3 regions of the Bacillus sp. FJAT-53060 genome follow, and region 2 is predicted to be linked to each of the others. Evidence: riboswitches for the same ligand, from Rfam matches in the RefSeq annotation. Region 2 holds a riboswitch; each other region holds the start of a gene.
What was found. A riboswitch is a leader RNA that binds a small molecule or an ion and turns the genes downstream of it on or off. The one in region 2 is predicted to bind S-adenosylmethionine.
Positions count from the first base shown of each region.

Region 1: it holds a riboswitch for S-adenosylmethionine, as region 2 does, so the genes downstream of both, mtnK (S-methyl-5-thioribose kinase) here and metK (methionine adenosyltransferase) in region 2, are expected to answer to the same signal.
Region 3: it holds a riboswitch for S-adenosylmethionine, as region 2 does, so the genes downstream of both, WAX46_RS09680 (bifunctional homocysteine S-methyltransferase/methylenetetrahydrofolate reductase) here and metK (methionine adenosyltransferase) in region 2, are expected to answer to the same signal.

Region 1 is NZ_JBAWSW010000040.1:2,279-6,715, reverse strand. Features, by position in the region: gene WAX46_RS13035 (pyridoxal phosphate-dependent aminotransferase) at 23-1,213, opposite strand; SAM riboswitch class I at 1,380-1,537, shown strand; gene mtnK (S-methyl-5-thioribose kinase) at 1,618-2,811, shown strand; gene WAX46_RS13025 (hypothetical protein) at 2,907-3,194, shown strand; gene WAX46_RS13020 (hypothetical protein) at 3,327-3,461, opposite strand; gene WAX46_RS13015 (methylated-DNA--[protein]-cysteine S-methyltransferase) at 3,552-4,043, opposite strand; gene WAX46_RS13010 (PAS domain-containing sensor histidine kinase) at 4,045-4,437, opposite strand, start outside.
Region 2 is NZ_JBAWSW010000002.1:6,852-11,288, reverse strand. Features, by position in the region: gene asnB (asparagine synthase (glutamine-hydrolyzing)) at 1-1,651, opposite strand, end outside; gene metK (methionine adenosyltransferase) at 1,801-3,003, opposite strand; SAM riboswitch class I at 3,198-3,332, opposite strand; gene pckA (phosphoenolpyruvate carboxykinase (ATP)) at 3,559-4,437, shown strand, end outside.
Region 3 is NZ_JBAWSW010000022.1:14,194-18,630, reverse strand. Features, by position in the region: gene WAX46_RS09700 (methyl-accepting chemotaxis protein) at 1-408, opposite strand, end outside; gene WAX46_RS09695 (BMP family lipoprotein) at 405-1,382, opposite strand; gene WAX46_RS09690 (CvfB family protein) at 1,517-2,365, opposite strand; gene WAX46_RS09685 (YajQ family cyclic di-GMP-binding protein) at 2,603-3,094, shown strand; SAM riboswitch class I at 3,176-3,295, shown strand; gene WAX46_RS09680 (bifunctional homocysteine S-methyltransferase/methylenetetrahydrofolate reductase) at 3,380-4,437, shown strand, end outside.

The sequences.
Region 1 (4,437 bases), on a different contig from region 2:
GCTGAATTATCGCACCATTTTTTTACGTTGACAATGACTTTTTTTCAAACAACTGCAATGAAGCGATTCGATCAGCAGCTTCTTTTAACCGCTCCTCACTTGTTAAAAGGCCTACTCTGACGTAGCCTTCACCGTGTGTACCAAAGCCATTCCCCGGCGCAACGACTACATGCGCTTTCTCTAATAATAAGTCAGAAAAAGATTCAGATGTATACCCATCAGGCACTTTTAACCAAGCAAAAAACGACCCCTTCGGTACACATACGTCCCAGCCAATCTCCTTGCATAGAGCGATCCACGTATTACGTCTTTTCTCATATCGATCATTTTGCACCTTTACGCACGTTTGATCACCTAAAAGTGCTTCTGCTGCTGCATCTTGTGTCGCTTTAAAAAGTGACACAAACAGATGCTCCTGATAAAGCTCAATGGCTTCAATCACAGACGGATTACCTGCAGCAAAACCTACTCTCCAGCCTGCCATATTAAATGTTTTAGACAATGTAAAAATTTCGATTCCTGTCTCTTTCGCTCCTTCTACTTGCAAGAAGCTGATAGGCTTTTCACCATCAAATCCAATACCGCCATATGCGAAATCATGAACAACACACATCCTGTAATCTTTCGCAAAAGTAACAGTTTCTTCAAAAAATGCACGACTTGCAGTGGCGCCAGTCGGATTGTTTGGATAATTTAAGTACATCAATTTTGCCTTTTTCTTATCATCCTCTGACAATAGATTGTAATCAGGTAAAAATTGATGTTTTTCAAGCAGAGGCATGGTGACCATGTTGGCTCCAGCAAGCACGGCACCTGACCAATAATCAGGATAACCAGGGTCCGGAACAAGTAGCGTATCATTAGGATTCAGTAAGCATTGTGGCAGCTCAACAAGTCCCGCTTTCCCGCCAAATAAAATCGCAATCTCCGTCATTGGGTCAAGCGTGACGCCATATTCTCTTTCATAAAAGACAGCGGCGGCTTTTTTTAATTTTGCTGTTCCACGGAATGAGGAGTATTGATGATTTTCAGGCTTTGCTACAGCTTCCTGCATGGCTTTCACAATATGTGACGGGGTTGGCTGATCAGGATTTCCCTGGCCTAAATTAATCACATCTACCCCTTCCTGCACTTTTTTCTGTACCTTTTGGACAAGCGCTGCAAAAAACTGTTTCGGTAAATGTTTCAACACATCTGATTGTTGAAATTCCATCTCTTCACCTTCTATTCAAGTTACTTGACAATACACTCACTGTAATAGATTGTTTTATGAATTGTAAAGCCATTTCGGAAAAAAGATTGACATGTAAAGAGCAGCTCTGATAATATCTTGAATTAAGAAATACATGCAGACATGAAACAATTACATAATTGATTTCTCTTATCGAGAGTTGGGCGAGGGATTTGGCCTTTTGACCCCAACAGCAACCGACCGTTAATACCACTGTGAAGTGGGGCGCAGCAAGTAAAGCGCCAAGACAATTGTCTTATAGGGCACGGTGCTAATTCCATCAGTCGTATGTGCTGAGAGATAAGAGAGGCTTAGAGTATACACGCCATCAAGCCTCTTTCTCTCAAGAGAAAGAGGCTTTTTTATATGATTTGGAGGGGAAGTAATTGGTTACACTTACGGCATCATATGAAGAATTAACAGAGAGTTCGGCAGTTGCACTAGCAATTAGACTTGGATTAATCCAAGAAAGCAGTCATTTGACATGTACCGAAATTGGTGACGGGAATTTAAATTACGTCTTTCATATTTTTGATCACAAACACGAAAAAGGGCTGATTATGAAGCAAGCTTTGCCCTATGCAAAGGTTGTCGGGGAGAGCTGGCCTCTTACATTAGACCGTGCAAGAATTGAAAGTGCTGCACTGATCAAGCAGTCAGAGTTTGCGCCGCACTTCGTGCCAGTAGTTTATTATTCCGATACTGCTCTTGCTGTGACAGCAATGGAAGATCTATCACACTTAGAAATCGTCAGAAAAGGGCTAATTGCCGGAAAACATTATCCGCATTTATCCCGTCATGTCGGAGAGTTTTTAGGCAAAACACTATTTTACACATCTGATTTTGTTACGAATCCTAAAATCAAAAAACAATTCGTAAAGCTGTTTACCAATCCTGATTTATGTGACATCACTGAAAAGCTTGTCTTCACAGACCCTTTCTTTGATAGCGAAACAAATGACTTCGAAGAGGAATTAAGAGAAGATGCGAAAGCGCTGTGGGCTGATGTTGAACTGCAAGTTAAAGCAGCAGAGCTGAAGCGCATCTTCTTAACCTCAACTGAAACACTTGTTCATGGAGATCTTCATACAGGCAGTATTTTTACAAGTGAAAGTGAAACAAAGATTATTGATCCAGAATTCGCTTTTTATGGCCCTTTTGGATTTGATATCGGTCACTTTATTGCTAATCTACTCTTGAATGCTTTATCTCGTGAGAATGAACAAGAACAGCAGCCTCTTTTTAACCATGTTGTCAATGTATGGGCTACATTCAAAGAAGTGTTCACAAAAGCTTGGAAAGAAGACAGCATTGAAGCGTTCAGTGGATCAAACAGCTTTTTAGACACAACCTTTGACCGTATTTTAAAAGAAGCGACAGGCTTTGCTGGCTGTGAGCTTGTTCGACGAACAATTGGTTTTGCTCATGCGGCTGATCTTGATACGATTCCATCAACATCTAGAAGGCTTCAGAAGAAAAAAGGAGCTCTGGCCCTCGGAAAAACATTCATCAAACAATACCTTGCAGTGGAAACTGCGTCTGACCTCGTCGCATTATTCCAGCAATCTGTAAAGGAGTGACGGGTTTTGTCTAAAGAATTTGAAGTTCTTCGTTCCGTCGATTGGGAAAACCGAATTAAAATTTCTGAATCAACAAATATGACCGGCTGGAAACTGTGTTTGAGCACTTATATACAAAAGAAGATGTCTATTATGCAATCGTGACATTAAAAGTGTGCGGAGCACCTGCTATTGGCATTACAAAAGCTTTCAGGCTGGCACTCAGTGCCCAAGAGATTAAAACAGAAGAGATTGATGTCTTTAAAAAAGTAGTAGCTCGACTAAAGGAATATTTATATCGTGCTCGTCCAACAGCCGTTAATCTTGCCTGGGCATTAGATACCGTTTCAGCGAATAAAAATGCAAATTCCATTTTTTGTGGCAGCACCGCTTTCGACCTTTGATGTTATTCTTCATCATCTCATTTCATGTATGATTACAAAGAAAGGAATCATCACTTCGCATTATACAGAGGAGATCTATGCTCTTTTCACGGAAAGCATCGCACTCTAATATAAAAAAGCGACATGTTCTTGTCATTTAAGAGCACCATGCTCTTTTGTTTCGATCGTTTTAGCTAATATTTCTTTCTTCTGTTCCTCCGTCAAGACGTTCATTTTGACACATAGTGACGTCACGGCATACATTTTATCTTTTTTTCCCAAAAACATCCTAGCATCCCTCCTTTTTCCCTCAACCAACTTTTTTAGCTTAATAAAAGGATATGTCGCTTGTCAAACATTTGGAACAGGTCAATCGATTTATTTTTTAACAAAAGGGATGCCTTCTAATTCAAGCAGAACTGCTTTCATATCCGTCTTCGTTCCTGCATAGCCTGTCAATGACCGGTCTTTACCAATAACCCGGTGACACGGAATAAAAATAGGCAATGCATTTCGCCGATTGGCTTGTCCTACAGCTCTGACAGCCTTTGGATTGCCGATCTCTTCTGCAATATCTGCATAGCTTCTTGATTCACCATACGGAATAGCAGAAAGTGCCTCCCATATTTGCTCTTGAAACGAAGAGCCTGATTGCTTGAGAGGAAGATCGAATACTTTACGATGACCGTGAAAATACTCATGAAGCTGTTTTTTCGCTTCTCGTAATACAGACGTATCTTCTTTTTTTAGATGGGCTACCTGCTTTTTTGTCATAAACGGCTCATCATCAAACATTACTTCGACGATGAAACCGTCTTTTTCTAGTATGTATATTTCCCCGACTGGTGCGCTATAGACTGTATAATACACATTAAAGCTCTCCTTCTTGTCTTTGTTGTCTCAGTGGTAAAGTGAGGTGGAAAACTGTTCCTACTCCTTCCTCACTCTCAACCTCAATGGTTCCTTGATGCTCCTCAATAATTTTATAACTGACCATTAAACCAAGTCCAGTTCCTCTTTCTTTCGTTGTATAAAATGGTTCGCCGAGACGCTTTAGTTTATCCTCTGTCATTCCGCATCCTTCATCACGCAGTGAGATGACAATATGCTCGTCGCCCTTCCGCTGAATACTCACGTATACATTTCCTTTCTGCGGCATCACTTCAATCGCATTTTTTAAAATGTTAATAAAGACCTGCTTTAATTGATTTTGTTCACAGTAGATAAGCGGAATCTCATCCAATACATTCAGGTGCATTTGGAC
Region 2 (4,437 bases):
TTGGAACAGGGAAACCTAGCTTTTTACGATTTAACACATGGTCTGGCACAATGCCTTCTGCTGCTTTACGCAATAAATATTTCGTTGTGCCATCTTTTGTTTTCAGCTCTTCTGGAATTTTAGAGGCCGCTTCAAATACGACCTTATCAAGGAATGGGACACGAAGCTCAAGAGAGTTCGCCATTGTCATCTTATCTGCTTTCAGCAGAATGTCCCCGCGCATCCACGTATGAATATCAACATATTGCATTTTGTTAATATCACTGTAACCTGCACTTTCCTCGAAGTATGTCTTCGTCACGTCACGATACGTGATGTTCGGATCATACTGTTTTAATAGGTTTTTCTTCACTGGCTCTTCAAAGATTTTCGCATTGCCGATATATCGTTCCTCTAGTGGCGTACAGCCGCGAACGATAAAGCTTTTCCCTTTCATTCCTTCTGGCATTAAACGCGCAAGACGAAGAAGAAGCTTTTTCAGCATGGATGGAACAGGTTCAAATGGCTTTAAGGAAAGAGGCTCACGGTAAATATTATATCCACCAAACAGCTCGTCCGCTCCCTCACCAGAAAGAACAACTGTGACTTGTTTCTTCGCTTCTTTTGCGACGAAATAAAGTGGAATCGCCGCCGGATCAGCTAGCGGATCATCTAAATGCCAGACAATCTTCGGAAGCTCGTTCATATATTCCTCTGGGGAAATAACGGCACTAAAGTTTTGTAAGCCCAGCTTATCAGCTGTTTCCTTTGCCACATCCACTTCACTAAAACCATCTTGCTGAAAGCCAACAGAGAACGTCTTCAACTCAGGGTGAAATTCCTTTGCCACAGACACGATAAAGGAAGAATCAATACCACCTGATAGGAACGAACCAACAGGCACATCACTTCTCATGTGTACCTTCACAGAATCATATATTGCATCTCTCACTTCTTCTATTAATTTCCGCTCTTGTGTTTGTTCAGGTTTGAATTGAACTTTCCAATACGTTTTAAATTCAATGTCTTGGTGAGGACGCAACGTAAACTGGTGGCCTGGCTCCACTTTGAGCACTTTTTGATCAAGTGTATTTGGCTCAGGAACGAACTGGAAAGACATGTATTGCTGCAAAGAGGTCTCATCAAATAAGATGTTCTCATTCACAGCCATTAAACTTTTGCGTTCAGAAGCAAAGTACACCTTCTCATCTATTTGTGTAAAATAAAGCGGTTTGATTCCAAAAGGGTCTCTTGCGCCATATAATAGCTGTGCTTCTTTATCCCAAATTAAAAATGCAAACATTCCGCGAAGCTTAGAAGCCGCTTCTTCTTTATAATGACGGTATGTGGCAAGAAGGACTTCTGTATCAGAATCTGTACTGAACGTGTAGCCTTTTTTCACAAGCTCTTCCTTCAGCTCCACATAGTTATAAATTTCTCCATTGAAAATAATCCAATATTTTTCATCTTCATAAGAAAAAGGCTGCTTTCCATGTTCAACATCTATTATACTTAAACGTCTAAATCCAAAACCTACATGCTCATCATGAAAGTATCCCTCATCATCTGGACCACGATGAACGATGAGACGATTCATTTGTTTAATTAACTCTTCCTGCTCTGTAGTTTCGGACAATGGACGGTGATTAAATACACCAACAAACCCACACATATTATTGCCTCCACGTTATGTTATTTCTTTAAAAGTAGACCTATAATTAGACAGTATTTTGCCCTATTTCGTTTCACATTTTTATGCTTTTTGTTAAAATTTTTTTAATCAAAAGGAAAACCGCTTAAAATAAGCGGTTTAATATGTTTTTATTGTCCTAATGCTTCTTTGCGAAGCGTGTCTGCCTTATCTATTTTTTCCCATGGAAGATCTAAGTCGTGACGGCCAAAATGTCCGTATGCAGCTGTTTGTTTATAGATAGGGCGACGCAGGTCAAGCATTTTAATAATGCCAGCCGGACGAAGATCAAAGTTCACACGAACCACTTCAATTAACTTTTCTTCAGACGCTTTTCCTGTTCCAAATGTATCAATTGAAATCGATACAGGCTGTGCTACACCAATTGCATAAGCAAGTTGTACTTCACAAGAATCTGCAAGGCCAGCTGCTACGATGTTTTTCGCTACGTAGCGAGCAGCGTATGCCGCAGAACGGTCAACCTTCGTTGCATCCTTTCCAGAGAAAGCACCGCCGCCATGACGAGCGTAGCCGCCATACGTGTCAACGATGATTTTACGTCCGGTTAAACCAGCATCCCCTTGAGGTCCACCGATCACGAAACGACCTGTTGGGTTAATAAAGTATTTTGTCTCTTCATCAATCAGTTCACTTGGAACCACAGGGTTAATCACATGCTCTTTTATGTCGCTTTGAATTTGTTCAAGTGTCACTTCTGGTGCATGCTGTGTGGAGATAACCACTGTATCAATACGAGCAGGTTTGTTTTGCTCATCATATTCAACTGTTACTTGTGTTTTTCCATCTGGACGAAGATATGCAAGTGTTTCATCCTTGCGAACTTCTGTTAAACGACGAGATAATTTATGCGCTAGTGAAATCGGCAGCGGCATAAGCTCTTCTGTTTCGTTGTTTGCAAAACCAAACATAAGCCCTTGATCACCTGCACCGATTGCATCAATTTCTTCTTCGGTCATTGTTCCTTCACGTGCTTCAAGTGCTTTGTCTACACCTTGCGCAATATCAGCAGACTGCTCATCAATTGACGTAAGAACCGCACATGTTTCCGCATCAAAACCATATTTCGCACGTGTGTAGCCAATTTCTTTAATCGTGTCACGTACCGTGTTTGGAATATCGACATAAGTAGACGTTGTAATCTCACCGCTTACTAATACGAGACCGGTTGTTACAGAAGTTTCACAGGCAACGCGTGCATTTGGATCTTTCTTTAAAATTTCATCCAAAATGCTGTCTGAAATTTGATCACAGATTTTATCCGGATGTCCTTCCGTCACTGATTCTGAAGTAAATAAACGACGATTTTGACTCATAATGGCTATTTCCTCCTGTACAAGACCACATCATCCCAAAATGAGGTCTCCAATTATGATACGGAACTCGTTCCCTCTTATATGAAAACATTTATATTAGAGATGTTATTGGCAATTTGTTCATAGGGTTTCCCCAAAATAAAAAAACCATTTCCTTCATTGTGAGGAAAGGGTCTGAGATCGCATGCCTTTCACTCTTATCGCTCAAGGTGTTCTTGTACCTTGCATCAGGTTAGCACCTTGGTTTCTCAGCATATTCATGCCTTTTTCATAAGAAACCGGTTGCTGGGCTTCATCGGGCCTGTCCCTCCACCAACTCGGGATAAGAGTATCCGTTCAATAAGATATCTTATATTAAATCCTTGCGTCATGTCAATGCTTCATAGGAATTATCTTCCCTCTTTTTTTACCTCATGATTAGCATCACCAAAAAGCATATTTTCATTGCAGAAATGAAAAAACACACACAAAAACATTCAAATAGTATAGACTATTATTATTAATGTGTTATACTAATTGAAACAAACAAATTCAACGGTAAAGGAAGGGTTTTTTATGAACTCAGTGGATTTAAAAGAAGATTTGCAGTCATTGCTCTCATTAGGAAATACGCACCAAAATTTATCTGTTCCGAAACTTGTTGAAAAGATTTTGGCCCGTCATGAAGGGGTTTTGACATCAACAGGTGCTGTCCGTGCCACAACTGGTGCCTACACTGGACGTTCACCTAAAGATAAATTTATCGTTAAAGAAGATAGCTCTGAGCATAAAATTGATTGGGGTCAAGTGAATCAGCCGATCTCTAAAGACGCTTTTGATCGTTTATATACAAAGGTTGTGTCATACTTAAAAGAACGTGATGAACTATTTGTCTTTGAAGGATTCGCGGGCGCTGATGAAAGATACCGTATGCCGATTACAGTTGTAAACGAATTTGCATGGCACAATCTCTTTGCAAAGCAGCTATTTATCAGACCTGACGGATCAACACCATCATCAAACGAAAAACCTTTCACCATCTTATCTGCCCCTCACTTTAAAGCAGATCCTGAAACAGATGGAACAAACTCTGAAACGTTTATTATCGTTTCTTTCGAAAAACGGACGATTCTCATCGGCGGAACAGAATATGCAGGAGAGATGAAGAAATCCATTTTCTCTGTGATGAACTATCTGCTGCCTGAGCAAAATATTCTATCTATGCACTGCTCAGCAAACGTTGGTCAAGAAGGCGATGTCGCATTATTCTTTGGTCTTTCAGGAACTGGGAAAACAACGCTTTCTGCAAGCGCAAGCCGCAAGCTCATCGGAGACGATGAACACGGCTGGTCTGGCACAGGTGTCTTCAATATCGAGGGCGGATGCTATGCGAAATGTGTGAACTTAAGTGAAGAAAAAGAACCACAAATTTACAAAGCCATCAGCTTCGGCTCA
Region 3 (4,437 bases), on a different contig from region 2:
ACCATCAATTCTTGCTGCTACACGTCTTGCATCGGATGCATTTTTTTCACCAATGGCATTGTTCGCTTCTTTGGTCCACGTATCAAACTTTGAATTTAGCCTCGTTAATGCTTCTTTATTCATTTTCCCTGCATTTTTGTTTAACGTTTGCACATTCTTTTTTGCTGTAGAAATATCGTTTTGAACATCCTCGAGCTGTTCATCTGAGAGTGTCAACGAATAGTTGGTCATAGCTTGTTCGACACTTTCAAAGCTTGCTTTCGTTTTTTGTACGTTCAGTAAGGTTTGAACTTCTGTTTCGTTTGATGATTGAATCTTTGTCATGCTAATAATGATAAAAGCGATGACACCAACCGCTAAAAGAAGTGAGATCAGTGAGTTGAGCAAAATTTTGACATTTAAGCTCATGATGATGCCCCCTCTTCTTTCAGAAGCGTCTGCTTCAGTCCATTTATTTTTTTGGTCAATTTTTCAGCATCTTTGAGCACTCGAATTCTTGCCATATCGATTCCGTCATTGCTTAAATCATAGACAATGTGACCGCTTTTAATTTGATTGTTCTTTACAAGCTCTTCGCTGAATTGATAGACCACTTCATCGACTTTTTTGACCATGGATGAAATGACGGCTTTTTCAGCTGTATAGTATTGATCACTGTCCACACCGATTGCATATTTGCCCTGTGATTGCGTTTCTTTTAATACACCAACACCCGTATAGCCTGCTACCGCATATAAAACGTCTGCTTTCTTTTTGATCATTTCTTTGGCTATTTTACTGCCTTTGCCTGCGTCACTAAACGTACCTGCATAGGTGGATAATATCTTGATTTTCGGGTTCACAAATTTTGCGCCTTTTTGAAATCCTTTTTCAAAACGGTGGATCACATCTGCATCGACGCCGCCAACAAAACCAATGACATCACTTTTCGTTGTCATGGCAGCAAGTGCTCCGGCTAAATAGCTTCCTTGCTCTTCTCTAAATGTCACTGAGGTGATATTTTTCAGTTCAGATACGGCATCAATCAGCAAGAATTGCTTCTTTGGATATTTTTTTGCTACTTTTTCTAATTCCTCTTGGCCGCTGAAGCCTATACCAATGACGAGGTCATTGCCATCTTTTACGAGCTCTGTCAGCCCTTTTTCATATGTATCAGTTTCTGCAATTTCTCTATAATCAAATTCAATGCCAAGCCCGTCACGTGCTTTTTCTAATCCTTTAAATGATGAATCGTTAAATGATTGATCACCAAGACCACCATCTGTCAGCATAACACCAATCCGCTTCACATTTGATTTCGGTGTTCCTCCCTGTTGATTGCTGCATGAGGCGAGCACTATAACCATGGCTGCCATCAGAAGTAATGAAATCTTCACTTTCATCCAAAAACACACTCCTTTTATCATCCTTACTCCTTTCTTATCGGATTTGAGGAGCGTTATTTCAATGATAAAAAGAGGTTCTTCACTGAAAAACCCTATTATTTATAACAAAAATAAAAAAAGTGAGGAAATGCTCACTTTTTCTCGTATGTCCAGCCTTCTTTTTGGTAGGCTTGATCATTTTTCATCAGATGACCTAATGCTCGTTTAAAGGCAGCTTTGCTCATTTGAAATCTTTCTCGGATATCTTCTGGGTCACTTTTGTCCCAGTAAGGCATGGCGCCATTCCGGCTTCTTAGATAGGTCAAAATTTCTTCTGAATCGATAGATAACGCATCTTGTTTTCTAGGAAGAAGGGAGACATTCACAGTTCCATCTTCCTTCACCGCAATCACGCGGCCTGTAACGGTCGATCCCAATCTTGGTTCTTCCTTTCGTTCTGTACGGTGGATAAATCCTCTCACCCCTGTGTCTGTCAACATAAAGGAACCTGTTGCAATTAAGCGATAAATCGTCCCCGTGATTTCTTTGTTCATGAAGGTATCCGGCGCCTCAGTAAACAATTCGCTGATCACATCTTCAGTGGCTGGCTTTGCGAACATTCTACCGTAGCTTGTGACTTTTAGCATACAGTATAGTTTGTCTCCCTTTTTTGGCCATGCTTCCTCAAAAGGCGGAAGATGTTCTGTTGCAACAAGTGCATCCTTTGACAAACCAACATCGACAAATGCACCCATGTCTTCTACAACGTCTACGACTTCTACCCAACCGTATGTATATGCATTGATTTTAGGTATTTTCATCGTAGCTGCCAGTCTTTCACCATGATCTACATATAAGTAGACTTCTACTTCATCTCGATCTTCAATATCCTCTGTCATCTCACTGCGGTGTAAGAGGACAGAATCTTTACCATCTGTTAAAAAATAGCCGTACTCCATCTCTTTATCTATTTGCAAGGTCAATTGCTCACCTGGTCTCATGTTCTCTTCCTTCCTATCTACCCATTAAAGAGCGTTCGTTCATCATTTGATTCACTTTATTCTACTATACTTCTTTCAACATGAACATCTCTAGTTCTGTTAGCTAAAGTGGACAAACTGCACTCGATTTATACCCCATGCAACTCAACTCTTTGATTTGTCTGTTCAATAAAATTTCTTCTTCACCTATTTGCATGATAAGATAGACGCAATATCTACAAATGGAGGTCATGCGTTATGGCAAAAGAAAGTTCATTTGATATCGTATCGAAGGTAGAGCTCCCTGAGGTGCAAAACGCCATTCAAGCAGCGCTTAAAGAAATCAAAAACCGCTATGATTTTAAAGGGAGTAAAAGTGATATTTCACTCGAAAAAGAAGAGCTCTCTCTCATCTCTGATGATGACTTTAAGCTTGAACAGCTAAAAGATGTGCTTGTGACCAAGCTGATTAAACGAAATGTACCAACTAAAAACATTGACTACGGAAAAACCGAGCATGCCCTAGGCGGGACAGTCCGTCAGCGCGCCAAGCTGATTAGCGGCATCGATAAAGACAATGCCAAAAAGATCCATGCACTCATTAAGCAGTCTGGCCTTAAAGTAAAATCTCAATTACAGGATGACCAAGTGCGCGTCACAGGAAAAAATAAAGATGATTTACAAGCGGTCATGTCACTCATGCGAAAAGCTGATTTGCCGATTGATGTCCAATTTATAAATTTTCGATAAATTTCAAATTTTCCATTGATTATTTCCGATTTTTTCGATACAGTTGATGGAAGTTCAATTCATTGACATGTTCATAGCGTTTTCTTATCAAGAGAGGCAGAGGGACTGGCCCTGTGAAGCCTCAGCAACCGGTGTAGTAGAAATAGATGTTTCTATGACCAAGGTGCTAAATCCAGCAAGCAACTGCTTGGAAGATAAGGAGAAGAATTTCGATACAGCCAAAAGTCTTCTTCTTATCAGAAGGCTTTTTTGTTTTTTTGTTACATAGAAATAAGGAGGAACACAATGGGCCTATTACAAGACTTACAAAATCGCGTACTGATTGCGGATGGAGCAATGGGAACACTTTTATATTCTTATGGCATTGACCGCTGCTTTGAAGAATTAAATTTATCAAGAGAAGGAGAAGTGAAAAGAGTTCACGAGGCGTATGTTCAGGCTGGAGCTGACATCATCCAAACGAACACGTACGGTGCGAATTATATTAAATTATCCCGCTACGGCTTAGAGGAAGAAACGAAACGCATCAATACAAAAGCGGTACAAATTGCTAAGGCAGCTGCTCGCTCTGCTTATGTACTTGGAACGATTGGCGGCATTCTAACGTTTAACAAAAATGCCTACTCTTTAGATGAGATTAAACGAAGCTTTAGAGAACAGCTGTATATCCTATTAAATGAGCAGCCTGACGGATTATTGCTTGAAACGTATTATGACCTTGATGAGGCAAAGGCCGTTCTCCAGATTGCACGTAAAGAAACGACTCTTCCGATTGTCATGAACGTCTCCATGCACGAGCAAGGTTTTCTGCAGGACGGTACACCGCTAAAAGACGGTTTATCTGAATTATCCTCTCTTGGCGCTGATGTCGTTGGCATCAACTGCAGGCTGGGCCCTTATCATATGATTCAGGCACTCGAAAGCGTACCACTTTTAGAAAATTCCCATTTATCTGTCTATCCTAACAGCAGTCTCCCATCCCTTGAAGAAGGCAGACTTGTTTATGATACAGATAATGATTATTTCCGAAATAGTGCACTAGCGTTTAGAAATCAAGGTGCACGCATCATCGGCGGCTGCTGTGGAACGACGCCTCAACATATTAGCGCCATGGCAAAAGCGGTCAAAGATTTAGGACCGATCACAGAAAAAGAAGTGAAAGTTTTAAAAGAGGAAATCATTTCGATTCAAGACCAGCGCACAGAGCCAGGCCTTGACGAGCTGGCTGTTAAAAAACGATCGATTATCGTAGAACTGGACCCGCCAAAGAAGCTGAACTTTGAAAAATTCCTTGTCGCAGCGAACGAATTAAAGAGTGCAGGCATTGATGCCCTGACGTTAGC